2 regions of the Orenia sp. genome follow, and region 2 is predicted to be linked to the other one. Evidence: riboswitches for the same ligand, from Rfam matches in the RefSeq annotation. Region 2 holds a riboswitch; the other holds the start of a gene.
What was found. A riboswitch is a leader RNA that binds a small molecule or an ion and turns the genes downstream of it on or off. The one in region 2 is predicted to bind cyclic di-GMP.

Region 1 (11,009 bases), on a different contig from region 2:
TAGAATGGTTATACAGATTATTACAGGAGCCTAAACGGGTGGGAAGGATGTCAGCATTACCCCAATTTATCTATGAAGTATTTCAAGAAAAGCTTAAAAAATTAAATAAGTTAAAGTAAGTAAGGGTGTTGGTGATGAGAAAACAGACAGTATATGATTATTTTTGGATTACGATTGGATCACTAATTACAGCAGCAGGGTTAGTAATGTTCTTAATTCCTAATAAGATTGCAGCAGGAGGGGTAAGTGGATTCTCTACAGTGATCTATTATCTCTTTGGTTTACCTGTAGGAATGGTCAGTTTAGCTATCAATATACCTCTTTTTATTATAGGTGTCAAGGAGTTAGGGGCTAAATTTGGAATTAGAACCCTGTATGGAATCTTTTTACTCTCTTTTGGGATAGATTTATTAACTCCATATCTGCCAGTATTGACCCATGACCTCTTATTAGCATCTATTTATGGTGGAGGGTTAAGTGGTCTAGGACTTGGGCTGGTATTTAGATCTAAAGGGACTACTGGAGGAACTGATTTAGTAGCTCAATTGATCAATAAATTTACTGGAATCAGTGTAGGTAAGAGTTTAATGATTATAGATTTTTGTGTAATCGCTTTAGCTGGAATAGTCTTTAATGCAGAGATTGCCCTTTATGCTTTTGTGGCGATGATGATTACTGGTAAAGCAATTGATATAGTACAGGAAGGTCTGAAGATTTCCAAGGGAACTTTTATTATTTCGGATCATTCAGAAGAGATTAGAAAGAATATTTTAGAGAAGATGGATCGTGGGGTTACTATCTTGAAAGGAAAAGGTGGCTTTACTGAACATAATAAGGATGTCTTACTCTGTATTATCAGCCGTTCAGAGGTCTCTGACTTAAAGAGGTTAGTACATAATATCGATAAAAATGCTTTTGTTATCATTACTGAAGTTCATGAAGTATTGGGAGAAGGCTTTACTGAGAATGCTTTTAGGGAGTAAAGAGAGATAGTGATGATTTTTGTGATTATCAGCTTAATCTATTATGTTAGTAGGTAGGCTGGTATAATAGAGGGATAATGTGATAATTTAGGAATCTGGAATCGGTTTTCAGCAATCTGTAAACCATACTGATTCCAAGTTCCTGATTCCTGACACAAAGCTGTTGCAACATCCATCTTAAGTTATAATCTCTATATTAAAATTAAACTAGCAGAAGGTGTTAATTTAATATATTCAAATTGAAAATATTGAAGATAAATACATTGAAAAATAAACTTTGGTATGATATTATTAAGTTGTCAGACGTCATACAACGTATATAGGAGGAGAAAAAATGGATAATAAAGAGTTAGCAGCTATGATTGACCATACTATATTGAATGCTGATGCCTTAGATAAAGATGTAAAATTGAGATGCCAAGAAGCTTTAGAGTACGGTTTTGCTTCTGTTTGTGTTAATCCTTCCTTTGTTTCTTTAGTTAGTAAGGAGTTAGAAGGAAGTAAAGTGAAGGTCTGTACAGTAATTGGATTTCCACTAGGTGAGACTACAACGGAAACTAAGATTTTTGAGACTAGAAATGCAATAAAAAATGGTGCTGATGAGATTGATATGGTAATCAATATTGGTGCGATTAAGTCAGGTGCCTGGGATATTGTAAAGGATGATATTAGAGCAGTTGTAGAAGCTTCTAAAGGAAGTGCATTAGTAAAAGTAATTATTGAGACCTGTTACTTAACTGAAGAAGAGAAGGTCAAGGCTTGTCAAATAGCAAAAGAGGTAGGAGCAGACTTTGTTAAGACGTCTACTGGATTTGGAACTGCTGGAGCTACTGTTGAAGATATAAAATTAATGAGAGAGACTGTTGGTCCAGATATGGGAGTTAAAGCATCTGGTGGAGTAAGGAGTAAAGATGATGCTATACAGATGATTGAAGCAGGTGCTACTAGAATTGGAGCTAGCTCTGGAGTTGCAATTGTAACTGGTGCTACAGGAACAAGTGACTATTAAAAATATATAGATAATAAAGAAAATACTATATTTTCCAATATAGTATTTTCTTTATTTAGCTTTATACTGAGTCTAAGTTCAATTAAATAGATTAAGGTAATAATAGAAGTTTATAGGTCCGTGAATCTAGAATAAAAATTAACTATGATATTATAGAGACAAAAAGTGATACTTTTTTACTTTTATAGTCATCCAACCTTAGAATGAAACAATACCATCTATCTCCTAATACCCAAACCGCCCCAACATCTCCATTAAATTACACCTTAGACTTGGAAATCTATATAGATAAACAACTCTAGAATGAAACAATAGAAGGATGATGCAACACTTTCGTTATTAGGTGGAAAGGTGGTTAGGAACTACCTAACTACCTAAATTTCTAACTTCTAACCACCAAAAAAAGTGTTGCTATATATCCATTAAATTACACTTTAGACTTGGAGATCTATAAATTTACTTAGACTGAAATTTAACAAAAATATAAATCACTTGACAAAGACTATTAGATATATTAAAATTATATTGTAAGATGTCAGACGACTTACCTTTACCAATTTTTAATAATTAAAGTTGTTAGAGGTAAGTTTTTTTATTTCAACTCACATAAATAGGTGAGTGGGTGGGAGAGGGAAACCAAACTAGAGGGAGGCAACACAATGAGTCAAGTTCTAATCTCTACAGTATGTGGAGTGTTAGTAGGTGCTTTATTCTCTTTCTTAAAACTACCTGCACCAGCTCCTCCTAACTTAGCAGGAGTTATGGGTGTTGTAGGTGTCTATTTAGGTTTAGTATTGAGTAAAAGCTTATTTTAGAAGACTAAAAAATAATATTATAAGAATATAAATTAAAGACTAGTAAAATTTTGTTTTAATAGAAGGGTATATCTTAATAAGTTAGACGTCTGATAAGGTAATAGTTATTGTATTGGTAGTCTTTATTTTAATTATAGACCTGTATATCAAACTCAATAAGTTGGCGTCTAATAATCAATAACTATTAATAAGCCTCTAATTACAATTCAGATTATAAATTAAGGGGGCTTTTAATATGTCAAAGTTAATTGGTATAGTTGGTATGTTTGTTTTAATTGGAATTGCTTATTTGATTTCTGAGGATAGAAAGAAGATTGATATTCGTCCAGTAATCGGTGGTTTATTATTACAGTTAGTATTTGCTTTTACAATTTTGAAGTTACCTATCGGGAAGGTAGCCTTTCAAAAATTAAGTGATTTTATTGCTACAATTTTAGGATTCTCAACAAAGGGTGCTGAGTTCTTATTTGGTTCTTTGATGAGTACAGGTTTTAGTTTTGCACTCTCTGTTATCCCTACAATTATCTTTTTCTCAGCACTTATGTCTGTATTATATTATCTAGGTGCTATTCAAAGGGTAGTAGAATTTATGGCTAAGATTATGAAGAAGGTAATGAACTTAAGTGGTGCAGAATCATTATCTGCAGCAGCAAATGTCTTTGTTGGACAGACTGAAGCACCATTAGTAGTTAAGAGATTCGTACCAAATATGACTCGTTCAGAGCTAATGGCTTTAATGTCAGGTGGTATGGCTACTGTAGCTGGTGGTGTAATGGCAGGATATATTGGAATGGGTATTGATGCTGGATATCTATTAGCTGCTAGTATCATGTCAGCTCCAGCTGCTTTGATGATGGCCAAGATTGTTGTACCAGAGACTAAAGAATCAGTTACTTCTGGAGAGATGAAGGTAGATATTGAAGTAAATAATGCTAATGTAATCGATGCTGCTGCTGAAGGGGCAAGTGAAGGTTTGAAATTAGCCTTGAATGTAGCTGCTATGTTACTGGCTTTTGTATCAATTATTGCTTTGATTAACTATCCATTAAGTTATCTTGGTACGAGCTTAGAACAAATTTTAGGTTATATCTTTGCACCATTATCCTTGGTAATGGGTGTTCCTGTAGGTGAAATTACTGAAGTAGGAAGCTTATTGGGACAGAAGATGGCATTAAATGAGTTTGTAGCATATACTCAATTATCAGAAATGATTAAAGAAGGGGTATTATCCCATAAATCTCAATTAATTGCGACCTTTGCCCTATGTGGATTCTCTAACTTCTCCTCAATTGCTATTCAAATTGGTGGATTAGGGAGTTTAGCACCAGAGAGAAGAGGAGAATTAGCACAATTAGGAATTAGAGCATTGGTAGCAGGTTCTTTAGCAACTTATATGACTGCTACAATTGCGGGAGTTTTAATGTAATAGAATAGAGTATGAAGGGAACGGTGGGAGCCGTTCTCTTTTTAATAAGAGACTATAAGTAAATTGCTTTAGGTTTTACAATATGAGTATATTGCGATAATTTTACTTTAAGAAAGTAAATAAAATCTTAGGTTGCAGCCCAAGACTACTTCCTACGGGGCGCGCCTAAGGGCGCCTTACTTTTAGCATTGCCCCAAAAGTAAGCAAAAGGTCTAGAAAAGAATTAAAACTTACTACGCAATCAAAATGATAAGGATTATCAATTATTATCTCTCTAATTAAAACTTTATAATACTCTAAATTCTATCTCAATTTTTGCTTCGTTCAAACAATAATTCTTTTCGTTTTTAAAGACCTTAACTGTCAACTAAGACACAAAAGTGTCGCATTATCCTTCTTAAGTTTTTGCTTTAAATCAAAGATTAAGCATAAAAAAATAGATAAAGGTGAAATTAAATTCAGGAGGTGCCTTATGCAAAGAATTGGTGTGTTAACAAGTGGTGGTGATGCTCCAGGGATGAATGCTACCTTGCGAGCTGTGGTTAAAGCTGGTACATATTATAATTTAGAGGTCTTAGGGATTGAAGCTGGCTATATTGGACTTCTAGAGAAGAGGTATAGAAGGTTAGAAATATTAGATGTAGAAGAGATTATTAGCTATGGTGGTACGATTATTAAGACCGGCAGAACTAAGGAGTTTCAAAGTAAGGAAGGTTTTAAGAGGGCATTAGCTAATATCAAAAGCCTAGAACTAGATGGATTGGTGGTGATCGGTGGTAATGGTTCGATGAAGGGGGCACAAAAGTTAGTAGATGCAGGGGTGAAGGTAATAGGTGTACCTGGAACCATTGATAATGATATTGCAGGAACAGATTATGCTATTGGTTTTGATACTGCTTGTAATATCGTTACCGAGACAGTTGATAGAATTTTAGATACTGCCACCTCCTTAGTTGGTGATACACCTCGAGTTTTTGTAATTGAGGTGATGGGGCGTCATTCAGGAGAGATTGCAATGACCTCTGCTCTGGCAGGAAGTGTAGATGGACTATTAATTCCTGAGCAAGAAGTAGACTATGATGAGATTACTGATAATTTAAAGAGAAAGTTTGAAATCGGTAAGAATTATGGGATTATTTTGATGGCTGAAGGTGTAGGTAAGGTCGATGATATTAGCAGAGAGTTAGAGATGAGATTAGGATTCAAAGTAAGGGAGACCTTGTTGGGTCATCAGCAACGAGGAGGACGTCCGACAGTCTTCGATCGGGTTTTGGCAAGTAAGTTGGGAGCAGAGGCGGTCAATCAACTGGTCAAAGGAGAGAATGCCAAGATGGTAGGGGTTAGAAATAATGTGGTAGAGGCAGTAGATTTAGAGGTTGTCAATAGTCAGCAGAAGAGCTTCAATGATAAAAATTATGAGTTGACTAAGATGATCTGTTATTAAAATTAACAGAAAGAAGACAGTAGAATATCTAACACTATATTTATCGTATATATAGAAACCGATAAAGATTTCATATTAACAGTTATAGTAATACTAACAAGTTCAAATAATTTTTTGCAACGAATCTTACGAATTGACGCGAATTGAAATCAAGAGCTTTTAAATCTTTAATTTAATCTATTAATATCCTAATTTGTGTGATTCGCATTAATTCCCACTCCAAGAGTACTTCTTCGGATAGATTACCTCAGGGCGTTGCTAAATTAATTTAAATTCTTTTTCATGTTCTATATAGAACTAAAGTTTTGAGTAAGTTTAAGATGGTTTCTAGTTCAGAGGAACCATCTTATTTAATTTTTGGTGAAAACATCTTATTAAAACCGATTCTCTATTAGATAATATAAATTTTTCAAAGAGTTAAGGAAATAATTACTTGAATAAAATTTAAACCATTAAATTAGTTTATTAACTTGATTTGGTATATTATACATGGTATAATTTTAACATAATATAAGAAATATAATCATTTGATTCTTTTAGTTGTCATTTTTGGTATAAAAATATAATATGTCTTTATTATTCCTGAAATAGCACACTTATTGAAAGATAAGGTCGCAAAGTTTTTGAGTCTAAGGTACAATTTTGTACTAAGATCGTCAGACTACCGCAAGAATAGTGAATAGAAAAGTAAGCAGTTCTATTCCTTTCATTTAGAGGGATAGGACTATTTATTTTTTTGCTATGCTGAAAAATAATCTTCAGTATAGTTAATAGATTGTTAAATAATCATTTAAAAACTTATATGCAGAGAGGGGATAGTTATGAAGATTATCAAAAAAAGTAGTATTTATTTAGTAGTAAGTTTTTTATTAATAATTGGTTTAAGTTTAACTGCTTATGCTCAGATTGAGGGGCAAGATACTTTATTTCAAATTTCAACAATCGATGCTTTATTACAAGGATTATATGATGGAAATATGACAATTGGTCAATTGTTAGATCATGGTAACTTTGGTCTGGGAACGTTCCATAACTTAGATGGAGAGATGGTTATTTTAGATGGTGTAGCTTATCAAGTCAAATCTACTGGAGAGGTAAAAGCAGTTTCAGACAATGTTAAAACTCCTTTTGCTGTAACTACATATTTTGATGAAGATAAAAGTGCTGTATTTAAGGGAGTAAAGGATCTTGAGGAGCTTAAAAAAGAGTTAACAGAATTGTTGCCAAGTGAGAATATATTCTATGCTATTAAGATTGAAGGAGAATTTAAACATGTAAAGACTCGTAGTGTGCCTAAACAGAGCAAGCCATATCCAAAGTTGGCTAAAATAGCTGCTACGCAACCAACCTTTGATTTTTATAATACCAAGGGAACATTAGTTGGTTTTTGGTCTCCATACTATGTTAATGGAATTAATGTTCCTAAATTTCACCTACATTTCATTAATGAAGACCGTACAGGTGGAGGACATTTACTTGAATGTCAGTTAAAGCGTGGAGAAGTTCAAATTGACTATTCATCAGGTTTCCAATTAATCTTACCTCATAGTAATTCATTTAGAAAGATAAAGCTAAATGAAGAATCAGGTGAGGATTTAGGAGATGTTGAAGAGTAGAGTTTAACTCTAAATTAAATAAGCTTCCTCTCTTAAAGGGGGGAGCTTATTTTTAAATTCTATAAAAGAGATTTTAAGGGGGAAGGTAAATTGAAGAAGAAATTACTAATTTTATTGGTCTTAACATTAATGCTATTTGTTAATACTTCAGTAGGGTCTGCCGCTGAATTTAAAGAAGAATATAAGCTTAGTGTAGTTGTTGGACCAGGGTTTCCTTGGGGAGCTGGGGCAGAAAGGTTTGTTGAGCTAGTAGAAGAGAGAACAGCAGGAAAGGTGAATATTAAACCTTATTTTGGTGGGAAGCTCTTTGCAGGAAAGCAGACAAATGAATTTGCAATGTTACAGCAAGGACAGATAGATATGGCTATATCTTCTACTATTAACTGGTCATCTCAGGTCAAGGAGCTAAATGTCTTTTCTCTACCTTTTATGTATCAAGGCTATGACCAGATTGATGCCGTTTATAGTGGTAAAACTGGAGAATATATTTTAAATTTATTAGAAAAAAAGGGTGTTAAGGCATTTGGTTGGGGAGAAAATGGATTTCGTCAAATTACTAATAGTAAAAGAGCAATTACAAGTCCTGATGATTTGAGAGGACTTAGAGTTAGAGTAGTTGGGACACCTATCTTTTTTGATACTTACAATGCTTTAGGGGCAAGACCAGTAAGTATGCCTTGGGGGTCAGCAATCAATGGGTTTAAGCAAGGTGTAGTTGATGGTCAAGAAAATCCATTATTGGGTGTAGAGATACCAGTTGAAATTTGGAACTATCATAATCATATTACCTTATGGAATTATCTATTTGATCCATTAGTGATTGGTATTAATAAAGATGTTTGGGAGAGTTTTGATAGTAAAACCCAAGATATTATTGAGCAATCTGCTAAAGAAGCTTTAGAATATGAACAGATGTTAGCAAGGATGGGTCTTGATGATGGTACTGCATTGAATTATTTAAAAGAGAATAATGAAGAAGGTATATTTTCTTTTGAAGACCCTATAAAATTTATTGAGAGCAAAGGAATGAAGGTTAATATCCTATCTGCTGCACAATATAAAGCATTCAAAGCTAAGACAGAGCCAGTAAGAACTAAATGGAGAAAGATAATTGGAGAAGAGTTATATCAAATTTTATTAAAAGATTTAGCAGGTAAATAATTATTGACAATAAGAGGTTTCTTTCATTGTTAGCTATAGAAAGAAACCTCTTATCTAGTATTTAGATAATAAAAGGAGGGGAATGTAACATTATGAAATTAAAGGGAGTAAATTTAAAGAATAATCTATCCTTTAAAGCTGTAGGTACTATAGTTGTTATCTTGGTAATTTCATTTTTAATCTTAGGGTTAATAGTCAATAACTCTGTATCAAAGGAGTTGACTAAATTAGCTCAAGAAAAGAATGAAGAGAAAGCAGATGGATTAAAGAATCAAATTGAGTCCTTTTTCTATAGAAAAGAAGAGATAATAAAACTGATTTCCCGCCAAGATTCTGTTAAGTATGCAAATGAATGGGCAGTCAGAGAGCTATTTGAGAATTTAAAAGATGATTATCCTTATTTTGTAAGGTTGTATCTTAGTACAAGCTTTGGTCAAAATTATTTTTATCCTGAAGATGAAGAGATCAACATTAATGATAAGCCTTGGTATCAAAAGATTAAAAATAACAAAGATATTATGTGGAGTGATCTTCATTTAGATAAAGAGCTTAAGAAGCCAGTAATTACTTTAGTAGCCCCTGTAATTAATGATAATGGTGATTTTATAGGAGCTTTGGGCATAGATATGTTGTTGACTCCTGTACAGAGTATGGTAATTGCCAGCTCAACTGATTCTAGTTATGTGTATGTTGCTAATAAGAATAATGAGGTCATTGCTCATCCAGATAAAGAGATGATTGAAAAGAGCTATGATTTAGGTCAAATTATAGATATGAACACTGTTAAGAGTAATAAAAGGGGAAGTGTAGAGTATTCTTTTAAAGATAAAGAAGTCATAGCTTCTTATGTATCATTACCTGTAATTGATGGGGTTATATTTGCCCAGAATTCAGTTGATAAAGTTTATGAAAGTAAGAACAAGATTGGTAGACAAATTTTAATAGTAGATATTATTGTATTAATTTTAGTGGCTATATTTATTTCTATCTTTATCAAGAAGTATTTATTAGATTTTATCTCTGAATTAATTAAGGTTATGAAGAAAGTTGCTCAGGGGAATTTGCAAGTAAGTATTGATTCTAAACGTAATGATGAGATAGGACAATTGGCAATAGAATTTAACTCTATGGTTGATAACTTAAAGAAGATTGTAATCGATGTTTTAGAAGCAGCTAGTGATATTTCATCAACTAGTGAAGAGCTATCTGCTTCTAGTCAAGAAGGTAATGCGACTATTGAGAATACTAGACAACTTATATCAGAAATCTCAACAAGTATACAGCAAATCTCTAGTAGTGTGCAAGAGGTCACCTCTTTTTCTAAAGAGGCCAGTTCTAAAACTGAAATAGGAAGTAGTAATATCAAAAATGCAGTAGTTAGTATCAAAGAGATCAATCAAGTGGTAGGGGAGACTGTAGAGGTGATTAATCAGCTAGATAATGATTCACAGATGATCGAAAAGATTATTGATTTAATCAATAATATAGCTGAACAGACCAATCTATTAGCACTTAATGCATCTATTGAAGCAGCGAGAGCTGGAGAGTATGGACGAGGCTTTGCAGTAGTAGCAGATGAGATTAGAGAGTTAGCAGTAGAGACTAATAATGCAACATCAGAGATTTCCAATTTAGTAGTAGAGATTAAAGGTAAGTCTAAATCTGCCTTAAAAGCTATTAATCAGGTTGAATCAAAGACTAAAGATGGACAAGAGATTATAGAAAGTGCAGGCAATATCTTTAAAGAAATCGAATATTCTAGTGAAAGTACATTTACTCATCTTGAAAAGACTGCTGCTTCTAGTCAGAGTTTAGCAGATAATAGTCAAGAAATCATAAATGTTACTGATGATATCAGTAATATGTCTGCAGAGGTTACCTACTCTTCACAAGAGCTGGCTAATATGGCTCAGAAGTTACATGAATTGGTTGATAAATTTGAAGTTTAGATAAAAGATAAGTAGTTTGATATTTATCCGACACCTAAGTGTCTCTAAAATCCACACCTCTATTAAGTAGGAGATAAGAGACACTATGGTTCTAGGGCCTTAGGTCATCCTGTGGACATAAGTTTCAGAGGGAGATAAAAAAATCCCTCTGAAACTAAGAACTTACTTTATATAAAAAAAGCAAGTTGGAGTTTTAACTCCAACTTGCTTTTTTGAATTTATTTAGCTTCTTTTAATGCTTTATCGTAGGTCTTTCTGTCTACCCACTCTTCTTTCTTACCTTTGTTCCACTGACTTACAGGTGTTAAGAAACCAACTACACGAGAATAAATCTCACATTTTTGACGTTTTCTATTTTCCATATCCTGTGTCACCTCCTTTTAATTACGAATCTCTACTTTAGCTACATAAGGAGAAACTATCTCTTTAAATTTCTCTAATCTATCAGGGGGGAAGGAGCTTAGCTCCTCTAGCTTTTTATCCAAAGTATTGACTGGTCTAAAGTTTTGAATATAATAACGTTCTGCTCCAGCGATTAACTCCCCAATACCTTTAAAATCTTGTTCTGTATGTAGGGTAGGGACTACTGTAGTTCTAAACTCATAA
Region 2 (11,009 bases):
TAAAGAAGCAGGCTTTGAGATGACTTTACATCAGCCACTAGAGCCAATGAATCCTGAGGTCAACCCTGGTAAAGGAGCTATTTATACCACTATGAGTAGTGAAGAGATTAAAGAGATTCTAGAGAAGAACTTAGCTAGTTTACCTGATGTATTGGGAGTCAATCACCATATGGGGTCTAAGGCTTCAGCTGATAGTCATGTCATGACAGAGATTATGAATGTATTAAGAGAAAGAGAGTTGTTTTATGTAGATAGCAGTACCTCTCATAAGTCAGTTGGGTTCGAGACCGCTCAAGAGTATGGTGTTCCAACAGCAGCAAACTATCTTTTTATAGATAATGTTGATGAGAAAGAGGCTGTTGAGAAGATGCTACTTCGTTTAGCTAAAGTAGCCTTAAAGAAGAAGGAGTTAGTAATTATTGGGCATATCCGGATGAATACTGCCTTAGCAATTCAAGAGATGATTCCTACTATTGAAGAAATGGGAGTTAAGCTGGTTTATGTATCTGAATTAGTTAAATAAAACAGTGAAGAGTAATGAGTGATGAGTGACAAGTGATGAATCAAAGCAGCAAGATTAGAAGTTTAAGAAGTTAGGGCACCTACATTTGTGGGTGCTTTTTTAGCTACATTATATTAATTATAATATGAGATATGTGTAATGATAGATAATAGGTATATTGGGACACTTTCGTATTAGTGTAAGTTATCAGTGTGAGTGTGTGTGAAGTGCCTTTATATTGGGGTTTACTCACACTCACACACCCACTCACACTGATATTTAAAAGTGTCGTAATATCTTTCTATTGTGTTATCTTATTATAGATTAATCATTATAAAAAGGTGGGGTGAAGATCATGTCTAAATTTAAATTAGTCTCTGACTACTCTCCAAAAGGGGATCAGCCAGCAGCAATTGAAAGCTTGACTAAAGGGATAAAAGCTGGGATGAAGGAACAGACCTTATTAGGGGTAACTGGATCGGGTAAGACTTTTACTGTAGCAAATGTAATTGAGAAGGTACAGAAGCCTACCCTAGTAATTGCCCATAATAAGACCTTGGCTGCTCAATTATGTAGTGAGTTTATTGAGTTCTTTCCTGAGAATAAGGTTGGTTATTTTGTCAGTTATTATGATTATTATCAGCCAGAGGCCTATGTTCCCCAGACCGATACATATATAGAGAAGGATTCTTCTATCAATGAAGAGGTTGATAAGATGAGATTGGCAGCAACCAGTTCTCTATTTGAACGAGAAGATGTGATTATCGTGGCTAGTGTATCCTGTATCTATGGATTGGGTAATCCGGCAGACTACTTAGATTTGACCTGCCATTTAGAGCGTGGGATGATTAAGGATCGTAGTGATATCATCAGAGAGCTGATAGGCATTCAGTATAAGAGAAATCAGATTGACTTTGCACGAGGAACCTTTAGGGTCAATGGTGATGTAATTGAGATAATTCCTGCTTATGAAGATAAGGCATATCGAGTAGAGCTATTTGGTGATGAGATAGATCAGATTAGAGAGATAAATACTCTAACTGGAGAGATTTTAGGTACACTAGATGAGCTGACCATTTATCCAGCCAGCCACTTTGTTACACCAGAGGATAAGATAGAGCGGGCTTTAAAGGAGATTGAAGAGGAGTTAGAGAAGAGACTTGATTATCTAAGAGGTCAAGGTAAGTTATTAGAGGCTCAAAGATTAGAAGAGAGGACCAAATATGATATGGAGATGTTGGCTGAGGTTGGTTTCTGTTCAGGGATAGAGAACTATTCTCGCCTTTTAGAAGGGCGAGCAGAAGGAAGTCGCCCTCAGACCTTGATTGATTATTTTCCTGATGATTTTCTATTAGTAATCGATGAATCCCATAAGACAATTCCCCAAATTGGAGGAATGTATGCTGGTGACCGCTCTAGAAAGGAGAAGCTGGTAGAGTATGGTTTTAGATTGCCTTCAGCTTTGGATAATAGACCTTTGCAATTTGATGAATTTGAGAGCTTAATCAATCAGGCTATCTATATCTCTGCTACACCAGCTGCTTATGAATTAGACCATAGTCAACAGGTTGTAGAGCAGATTGTTCGCCCAACTGGATTGATAGATCCCGAGGTTGAAGTCAGATCTATCAAGAATCAGATTGATAATTTATTAGATGAGATTCATCAGGTAATAGATATTGGTGAAAGGATTTTAGTAACCACCTTAACCAAGAAGATGGCAGAGGATTTGACTGCTTATCTGGAGCGAGCAGGGATTAAGGTTAGATACCTTCATTCTGATATAGATACTATTGAAAGGTTAGAAATTATTAGAGATTTACGTTTAGGTAAATTTGATGTTTTAGTAGGAATCAATCTGTTGAGAGAAGGACTGGATATTCCCGAAGTATCTTTAGTAGCAATCCTTGATGCTGATAAAGAAGGATTTCTACGCTCTAATCGTTCCTTAATCCAGACAATTGGACGAGCTGCTCGTAATGCCAATGGTAAGGTAATCATGTATGCTGATAAGATGACCGATTCGATGAAAGAAGCAATTGGTGAGACCAATCGTCGCCGTAAAGTGCAGATGGAGTTTAATAAGGAGCATGGGATTATACCCCAGACCATTAAAAAAGAGGTTAGAGAGGTACTCCGTCCTGTAGATATGATTGCTGAAACAAGAGAAGAGTACAAGGTTGATGAAGAGGAGCTAAAGGAGATGTCAGAGGCAGAAATCTTAAGAGAGATTGCTGACTTAGAAGAAGAGATGGAGGAAGCAGCGGCAAATCTAGAATTTGAGTTAGCAGCTCAAATAAGGGATGAGATAGAGGAATTGAGAGATAAACTGTAAATTTTGATAGCACGGAGAGTTTTGGATTTTTAAAAACTCGTAGGAAGGACCTTGAGTTTGAACTAGCAGCTCAGATTAGAGATGAAATTGAAGAGTTACGTTCTAAATTATGATGATAGCACTCTTACGAAGAGTCTTGGGGGTTTAAGACTCAGAGGGTTAATCTAGAATTTGAGTTGGCAGCACAAATCAGGGATGAGATAGAAGAGCTAAGAAATAAGATATAAAATTTGATAGCACGGAGAGTTTTTTGATTTTTAAAAACTCGGAGAAAGAACCTTGAGTTTGAACTAGCAGCTCAAATTAGAGACGAGATTGAGGAATTAAGAATTTATAGGTTTTATAGATATATATTAAAAATTATTATAAAAAATAAAGTTAGCCACGAATTAGCACTAATTAAACACGAATAAGATATTAAAGAAATTAGTTTATAAATAAAATCTTTTGAATTATTCATGTAGATTGGTGAGATTCGTGGCAAAAAATAATTTGATTTATATTTTTGTAGAAATATTTAATCTAAATCATGTATTTTATCGACATTATAATCACCAATTCGTTCTATAGCTTCCTTTATGTCTTCATCTTTCATCTGGGTTCTCAGTGTTGCAGTTACACTTTTTTCCTTAGCATTAATATTAACAAATTTAATACTATCTATTTCCTGTAACTGAGTCTTAATTTTATCGGTAGATTCTTCATCAAAGGAACCATCAATGTATAACTTCTTTTTCATTTTAGCACCTCCTCTTAACTAGTTATCCTTAGTATAACCGATATTTTAATTTTGAATTTAAAGGGATAACTAGATTTCTAATTAGTATAAATTGATAAAGGCTTAATTAAAAAGCGCTTAAAAATAGATTAAAATTCAATTAAAAAGCAGGAATTGTTATAGTTATAGTCTAAATAGAATAAAGAGAATTGGATAATGTGAAATTATTAAGGAACTGTGAAGTATAACCTATATCTGGTCACCTTGGGTTATATGGAGTTAATGGTGAACCCACCCTATATTATATTTATAATATAGGGTTTTATTTTTTTGATTATAATTTAAGTTTTAAATAGAGAAGGGGTGATAAAATGATTAAGTGGAGTAGTGAGTTAGAGCTTGGATATCCAGAAATTGATATTCATCATCGGGTATTTTTAAAGACGATAAATAAATTTTTACAAGAATTAGATGGAGGAATTGATGATTTAAAAGAAAACTTAGAAAATCTCTTATATTTTCTAACTGATTATGTAGAAACCCATTTTTCTGAGGAAGAGGCAATTCAAAAGAAGATTAATTACTCTGCTTATGCTGAACATAAGCAGACACATCAAAAGTTAAGAGATGAGTTAGAGGGGTTAAAGAGGAAATACTGGGAATTAGTACATGATAGCTCTGATCTCTTTTTACTTAAATTATTTATAAGCAATTTAAAAGAGGATTTAATTAATAGATGGATAAAGCATACCAAAAATGAAGACCAACTTATATTTTTAAATTATGATGAGGATGCTATTTAAATTAGATTATCTATTTGAGAATCTTATTAATTTAAAATAAAAATTAATAAGGTTATTTCTTAAATTCTTCCCTGTGTGACCGAATTCACAGAACTAAGATAAGAAAGAGATTATAATTTAATTAAGCTAAGAGCTAGAGTTTAATGGCTGAGGTCTTTATATAAATAAAATTACAAGGGGGAGATTTAAATGGCTAAAAGACAAATTATTACGATTGATGAGGATAAATGTAATGGATGTGGATTATGTGTAACTGGATGTCATGAAGGAGCTTTACAAATAGTTAATGGTAAGGCTAAGTTGGTCAATGAGAGCTTCTGTGATGGATTTGGTGACTGTATTGGGGAATGTCCTACTGGAGCATTGGTAATTGAAGAGCGAGAGGCTAAAGAGTTTGACTTGGATGCAACAGCAGAGCATGTTAGAACTTTAAGAGGTGATGAGGCAGTTGAAGAGATGATGAAGGCTCAGGAGGTACATGAAGCTAAGGAAGAAGCTCCTAAGCATAATCATGGTGGAGGCTGCCCTGGAAGTAGAATGAGAGTAATGAAAAAACCTAGTGGTGGCTGTCCAGGAAGCCAAGCTAAGAGCTTGAAGAAAAATGATAATAATGGGGATTCTGATATAGAGGTTCAATCAACATTACAACAATGGCCAGTACAGATTAGCTTATTATCACCTTTTGCACCATACTTTAAGAATGCTGATCTATTGATCACAGCAGATTGTGTACCTTTTGCTTATGGAGATTATCATCGTAAGTTATTAAAAGGAAAGGCAGTGGCAATTGGCTGTCCAAAGCTAGATGATGGTGATGCTTATGTAGATAAATTGGCAACAATTATTGCTAATAATGATTTAAAGAGTATTACTGTAGCTAGAATGGAAGTGCCTTGCTGTGGTGGAATGGTTAGAATTACAGAGGAAGCAGTTAAAAGATCTGGTGTAGATATAGAGGTTGAGATTGTAACTATTGGAATTAATGGAGAGCTTAAATAATTCAATAAATTGTATTCTTAAACAGGCTGAGAAGCCTGTTTTTGCTTTGAGATATAATTATATTTGTTTTTGTTTGAAAGGAGATTAGCAACCTAACTAATAATGTTCTTTTTATTATTGGAGGAGCTTTAGGAATAGATATACAATTTGCTAGAATCTTCATGGTTAAACTGACTATTTTAATAGTCAGTTTTTATTTTGTTTCATAATCGAAAAATATAGGAGGTATAATTAAAGGTTGCTGAGTTCTTTGAGATGAGAAGATGATTTAAGATAAATAAATTAAAAATTTTAAGTTCTCTCTGTCAATTATTTTGAAAAAGAGAGAGAACACTTGACATCTAAAAATTTACATGATAGATTAAAAAAGTAATAAAAAGACAATATAAGTCCTTTGATAAAATTATATACAATAAAAGGAACCTTTTGTAGTATAGGTGTTGACTTAAATTAAAAAATATAGATATGATTTTGAAGATAAGCTTAAGTCTAAGTTTAAATATAAGTAAAGTATTAAAATAATATTTTATGTTTTCCTCAAGCTCAATCTTATACTTAGAATCTTACTTATCTATAGAAAGGAGAGATTATGGAATATATTCAATTTGCTTTTACTGGGATTAATATCTTAGCTACAGTTTTTTTAATTATGGTAATGAGCTACTGGGTTTTAATAATATTGGGGATCTTTTCTTTTGATGTTATTGAATTTGACTTAGATATAGATTTCTCGTCTAATATGTACTTTGATGGTGGAGTTGAGACAGAAGACCCAAGATTAGAGATTGGTCCAATCAGATATTACTTTCTGCGGATATTGAAATTTTTAAATCTTGGTTCTGTACCTATTATAATTTATGGGACTATTTTCTTTCTTCTATTATGGGTTTTGAGTATGTTGCTGTATTATAGCAATATTTCTCCAAGATCTATTTGGGGGCTCTTAGCATTTATACTAAACTGTATAATCTCAGCTTTTATAACTAAAGGGCTGACAGAACCTTTAAAGAAGTTTTTTAGTTCTATGGAAGATAGAAGTGATATTGAAATTATTGGACAGAGTTGTATCTTAAAATCTAATTTAAGTTCAGCAAATATTGCCCAAGCTGAGATTATAGTCGATGACTATCCTATTATAATAAATGTAAAATCATTGGGTGAGAGTATTATAAGAGGAAGTCGAGCAATTGTAATCTCTAAAGATAATAAGAAAGATATTTATATTGTAAGAGAGCAACTATAGTTATCGACTATAAGTTTATAGAAACTTACATAAGCTATATATGAGAATATTGTATATAAAGAAGTATAAAGCTTCTTTTATATAAAAAGATAATTTAAGGAGGAATATTAATTGGAAATTGGAATTTTGGATATGGGAATGTTAGAAATGATATTGTATGTAGTGGCAGGAGTTGCTTTTCTTATATTTATAGGATTTCCTATATTATTGACACTATTTTATAAGAAGGTTGATCAAGGAACTGCTATTGTTAAGAATGGAATTGGAGGGTCGAAGGTCTCCTTTACTGGAACTTGGATTATCCCAATCTTACACCATTGTGAATTGATGGATGTATCGATTAAAAGAGTAGAGATTGAAAGAAGTGGTAAGGCTGGCTTAGTATGTAAGGATAATTTAAGAGCTGATATTAAGGTTGCTTTTTTTGTAAGGGTAAATCATACTGAAAAGGATGTATTAAGGGTAGCTAAAGCTTTGGGGACTAAAAAAGCTTCTGATACTAATACTTTAATGGAGTTTTTTGATGCTAAATTTTCTGAGGCTTTAAAGACAGTTGGTAAGAAGTTTGAGTTTACTCAGCTTTATACTGAAAGAGATACTTTCAAGGAAGAGATTCTTCAAGTTATAGGAACTGACTTGAATGGTTATGTCTTAGATGATGCTGCGATTGATTATTTAGAACAGACAAATATAGCAAATTTAGATGAGAATAATGTACTTGACTCAGAAGGTATTAAAAAGATTATTGAATTAACTGCTGAGCAAGCAATCAGAGCCAATGAAGTTAAACGAAATAAAGAGAAAACGATTGTAAAACAGGATGTAAGTGCTAGAGAAGCCGTATTAGAGCTTCAAAGACAACAGGCTGAAGCAGAAGAGAAGCAAAAAAGAGAAATAGCTAATCTGAAATCAAGAGAAAATTCTCAGATAAAGATTGTAGAGGAAGAAGAACGCTTAAAGGCAGAAAGAACAAGAATTAAGACAGATGAAGAAATTTCAATTGCTGAAGAGAATAAAGATAGACAGATTATTATTGCTAGAATAGCTAAAGAGGGAACGGAGTCTGTAGAGCAAGAAAGAGCACAAAAAGAGACTGAGATAGAGAGAACAGAGAGAGAAAAGATAGTTTCACTAGCGGAGATAGCCAAGGAGAAGGATTTAGAAAAAGAGAAGAAGAGTATGCAAGAGGTAGTCAGAGAGAGGGTAATAGTAGAGAAATCGGTAGCTGAAGAGGAAGAGAAGATAAAAGATACTAGAGAGATAGCTCAGGCTAATAGAGAGAAGACGGTAAGTGTTACAAAGGCTGAAAGTGATGCCGAGGTTAAAGCAATTGATAAGATCAAACTTGCGGAAGCAGAGAAGAGAAGTGCTCAAGAATTAGCTGAGAAAGAGGTTATCATGGCAGATACTGAATTAAAGACCTCCCATAAAAAGGCTGAATCTATCAAGATCATGGCAGATGCCAAGGCTGAGGAAGCTTCTGTACAAGGAATCTCTGACTCTAGAGTAATGAAGGCACAAGCAGAAGCCTTTGAAGCAGACGGTGCTTCAAAAGCTAAGGTTGAAGAGATGCAAGCAGCAGCAGAAGCTAAAGCAATTAAGATTAAAGGTGAATCAGAAGCTCAAGTAACTAGAGAGAAGGCATTAGCAGAGGCAGAAGGAATCAATAAGAAAGCAGAAGCAATGAAGAAATTAGATGCTGTAGGAAAAGAGCATGAAGAGTTTAAATTAAAGCTGAATAAAGATAAAGAGGTAGAATTAGCAGAGATCAGCATTCAAGCCGAGATAGCCAGAGCACAGGCAGAAATAATGAGAGATGGCTTGAAGAATGCTAATGTTGATATTGTTGGTGGAGATTCTATCTTCTTTGATAAGCTAATAAATTCGATCAGTACTGGAAAGCAAGTTGATAGATTAGTCAACAACTCTAATGTTTTAACAGATGTAAAGGATACATTTTTTAGTGGTGATATAGATAATTTCCAAAAGCAATTAAAGACTTTAATTGATAGCTTTAATGTAGATTCTGAAGCTATCAAGAACCTTACAATTTCCAATGCTATAATGAAGTATATGGACAGTTCTAATGGTACTCCAAATACAGTTATTAGTAGAATTTTGGACAAAGCTAAAGAGCTTGGAGTAGAGAATGATCCAATAAAATCGATAATTGGGTAAGGGGATAGATATGAGCAAAGAGAGTAAAGAAGAGAAAAAACAAGAAGGTATTGCGACCTATAATGTTATTAAAAATAGGCTGCTAGAAAGTTCAGCAGAGTTGAAAGATAAGTTAGAAAGATTGAATCAAAAAAGAATTGAGATCTATGGGGAGACTAAAAATACTTTAAAGAAGAGTGAAGCTATAGTTACAGAGAATAGCTGTATACCTAGGGATATAGTTCCTGTAGGGAATAAGGTTATATTAGGGTATAATGTACATCTTGGATTAAAATCAGAAACTAAATTAAGTGATGTCTTCTCTGTATATACTTATAATGGAAGTAGATTTGCTAGAGAGGAGTACTCTTTATTAGATGATAAGCAGTTTAAAAGTGATTTTAGAGAGCTATATCAATATTATAAAGAGAGCTTTTTTGCTAAATTTCATGAGAAAGATAATTTTATTTATATGGTCTTTCAAAATGGGGAAAAGGTAGATGATATTAAAAGCTTTAAATGGCTGCTAAAAGAAGATGGTACTATAGAATATTTAGGAAATAGGTTCAGCCATGAAATTACATATCCTACCCAGCAAGAGATTGAATGGAAAGAGACTACAAGAGAAGACCAGGTTGCTGGTCTTCATCCCCATATCTCTATTGAAGATCGTGTATTTGTAGAGACAATTGGTGGAACCTTAACCTTAAAGATAGAGGACAATACAAATTCTGGAGAAGGAATTTATGCAGAAGAGGTAGAGCAGAAGGATCAGAAGCTTGATGATGCTGATGTCTTTTATGCTATAGTAGGAAATCTTATCTTACTTAAGATGAAGCCTTATCAAGAAGATAATTATAGATATATTGTTTTCAATGAGAAGACAAAAGAGGTACAACGGATAGATTCTATCGGAAAATCGGTAGTATTACTTCCAGAAGATCATGGAATAATCTTTCCTGATGGAATCTTCCTGCAATCAGGAGGCTTTAAGAGGTTTGAACTAGACTATCAGAATATAGTCTTTCAGAATAAAAAAGCTTCAATCAATGGTGAAGACTATCAATATATCTTTTTTGATAAGGTAACAGGTGAGTATTATATTCATAATTATAATATCATTCATCAAGAGATTGAGACTCCAATAATCTGTAATGGCTATTCCCATTTTGATAATGGAGAGATGGTTATCTTTAAAGCAGGGCAAGAGCCTAAAAGAAATCATACTATCCAAATTTGGCAGACCTCCTTTGCTAAAGATATAGTCAAGGCAAAGGAAGAGGATAAAGATGGATTTTTATATAATATAGGAAATAAAGAGATAGTTAGATTGATGGCTGACTGTTATTCTCTCTATAATTTATCTAAAAAAGATGATAGCTACTATGGGTTGTATATAGATATAGTAAGAGATGCAGAAAAGATTATAAATAATTATTTTTGGGTAGATAAAGAGGAAGCTTTTAATCTAAAACAGTCTTTGCTTAAGATTAAAGAAGCAGGGGCAATTGCAATTAAAGAGTTTGATAAGGTTACGAAGATAAAAGAGAATACAGCCAATCAATATGAGCAAGTAAGAGAGAAAGTAGAAGATATCACAAAAGCAATTGGCTACAATACCTTTGAAAATATAAATGATTTTGTAAAATATTTGACCAAAATAAGAAAAGTAAGAGGAGAAATTGCTGGATTAAAGGACTTACAGTTTATTGATGAAGAAAAGGTTGAAGCTTTATCCTTAAAGATAAAGGAGAAGAATGATAAATTATCAGAGGATTGTGTAGAGTTTTTATTAGCTGATGATAGTTTAAACCCCTATATAGAATCGGTAGAAGAGATAGAGCTTCAATTAAACAATATTGAAAAAGTTATTGATGGAAGAGAATTGAATGAGAAGATAATAAAGGTATCAGAAGAACTAGAGCTCTTAATCAATATAGTAAATAGTTTGAAGATAGAAGATGCCACTAAGACTTCTGAAATAATTGATAAGATCTCTCTGCTTTTTTCTAATTTGAATCAAAGTAAATCAAAGTTGAAGAACAAGATAGATAATTTAAATGCTAAGGAGAAGGAGTCTGAGTTCTATTCTAAACTAAATTTATTGACTCATTCTGTATCCAACTATTTAGATCTATCTACTACTGTGGAAAAAACCGAAGACTATATGTCTAAGATAATAGTACAAATTGATGAATTAGAGAGTAAGTTCTCTGATTTTGATAATTTTGTAGTAATGCTAACTGAGAAAA

Region 1: another riboswitch for cyclic di-GMP. It lies ahead of budA (acetolactate decarboxylase); the one in region 2 lies ahead of ACTCDL_RS03240 (bacteriohemerythrin).

The regions. Positions count from the first base shown of each region.
Region 1 is NZ_JBSQYM010000010.1:11,216-22,224, forward strand. It holds gene ACTCDL_RS02325 (WecB/TagA/CpsF family glycosyltransferase) at 1-119, shown strand, start outside; gene ACTCDL_RS02330 (YitT family protein) at 135-983, shown strand; gene ACTCDL_RS02335 (hypothetical protein) at 1,025-1,159, opposite strand; gene deoC (deoxyribose-phosphate aldolase) at 1,318-1,992, shown strand; gene ACTCDL_RS02345 (XapX domain-containing protein) at 2,652-2,807, shown strand; gene ACTCDL_RS02350 (NupC/NupG family nucleoside CNT transporter) at 3,043-4,233, shown strand; gene ACTCDL_RS02355 (ATP-dependent 6-phosphofructokinase) at 4,706-5,677, shown strand; cyclic di-GMP riboswitch class I at 6,257-6,346, shown strand; gene budA (acetolactate decarboxylase) at 6,499-7,293, shown strand; gene dctP (TRAP transporter substrate-binding protein DctP) at 7,384-8,454, shown strand; gene ACTCDL_RS02370 (methyl-accepting chemotaxis protein) at 8,547-10,403, shown strand; gene nrdD (anaerobic ribonucleoside-triphosphate reductase) at 10,622-10,765, opposite strand; gene ACTCDL_RS02380 (anaerobic ribonucleoside-triphosphate reductase activating protein) at 10,784-11,009, opposite strand, start outside.
Region 2 is NZ_JBSQYM010000016.1:7,632-18,640, reverse strand. It holds gene ACTCDL_RS03270 (divergent polysaccharide deacetylase family protein) at 1-523, shown strand, start outside; gene uvrB (excinuclease ABC subunit UvrB) at 858-2,837, shown strand; partial or broken gene ACTCDL_RS03260 (UvrB/UvrC motif-containing protein) at 2,885-2,950, shown strand; partial or broken gene ACTCDL_RS03255 (UvrB/UvrC motif-containing protein) at 3,002-3,064, shown strand; partial or broken gene ACTCDL_RS03250 (UvrB/UvrC motif-containing protein) at 3,110-3,250, shown strand; gene ACTCDL_RS03245 (cation transporter) at 3,355-3,576, opposite strand; cyclic di-GMP riboswitch class II at 3,778-3,861, shown strand; gene ACTCDL_RS03240 (bacteriohemerythrin) at 3,927-4,358, shown strand; gene ACTCDL_RS03235 (ATP-binding protein) at 4,548-5,357, shown strand; gene ACTCDL_RS03230 (hypothetical protein) at 5,947-6,600, shown strand; gene ACTCDL_RS03225 (flotillin family protein) at 6,712-8,778, shown strand; gene ACTCDL_RS03220 (DNA repair ATPase) at 8,789-11,009, shown strand, end outside.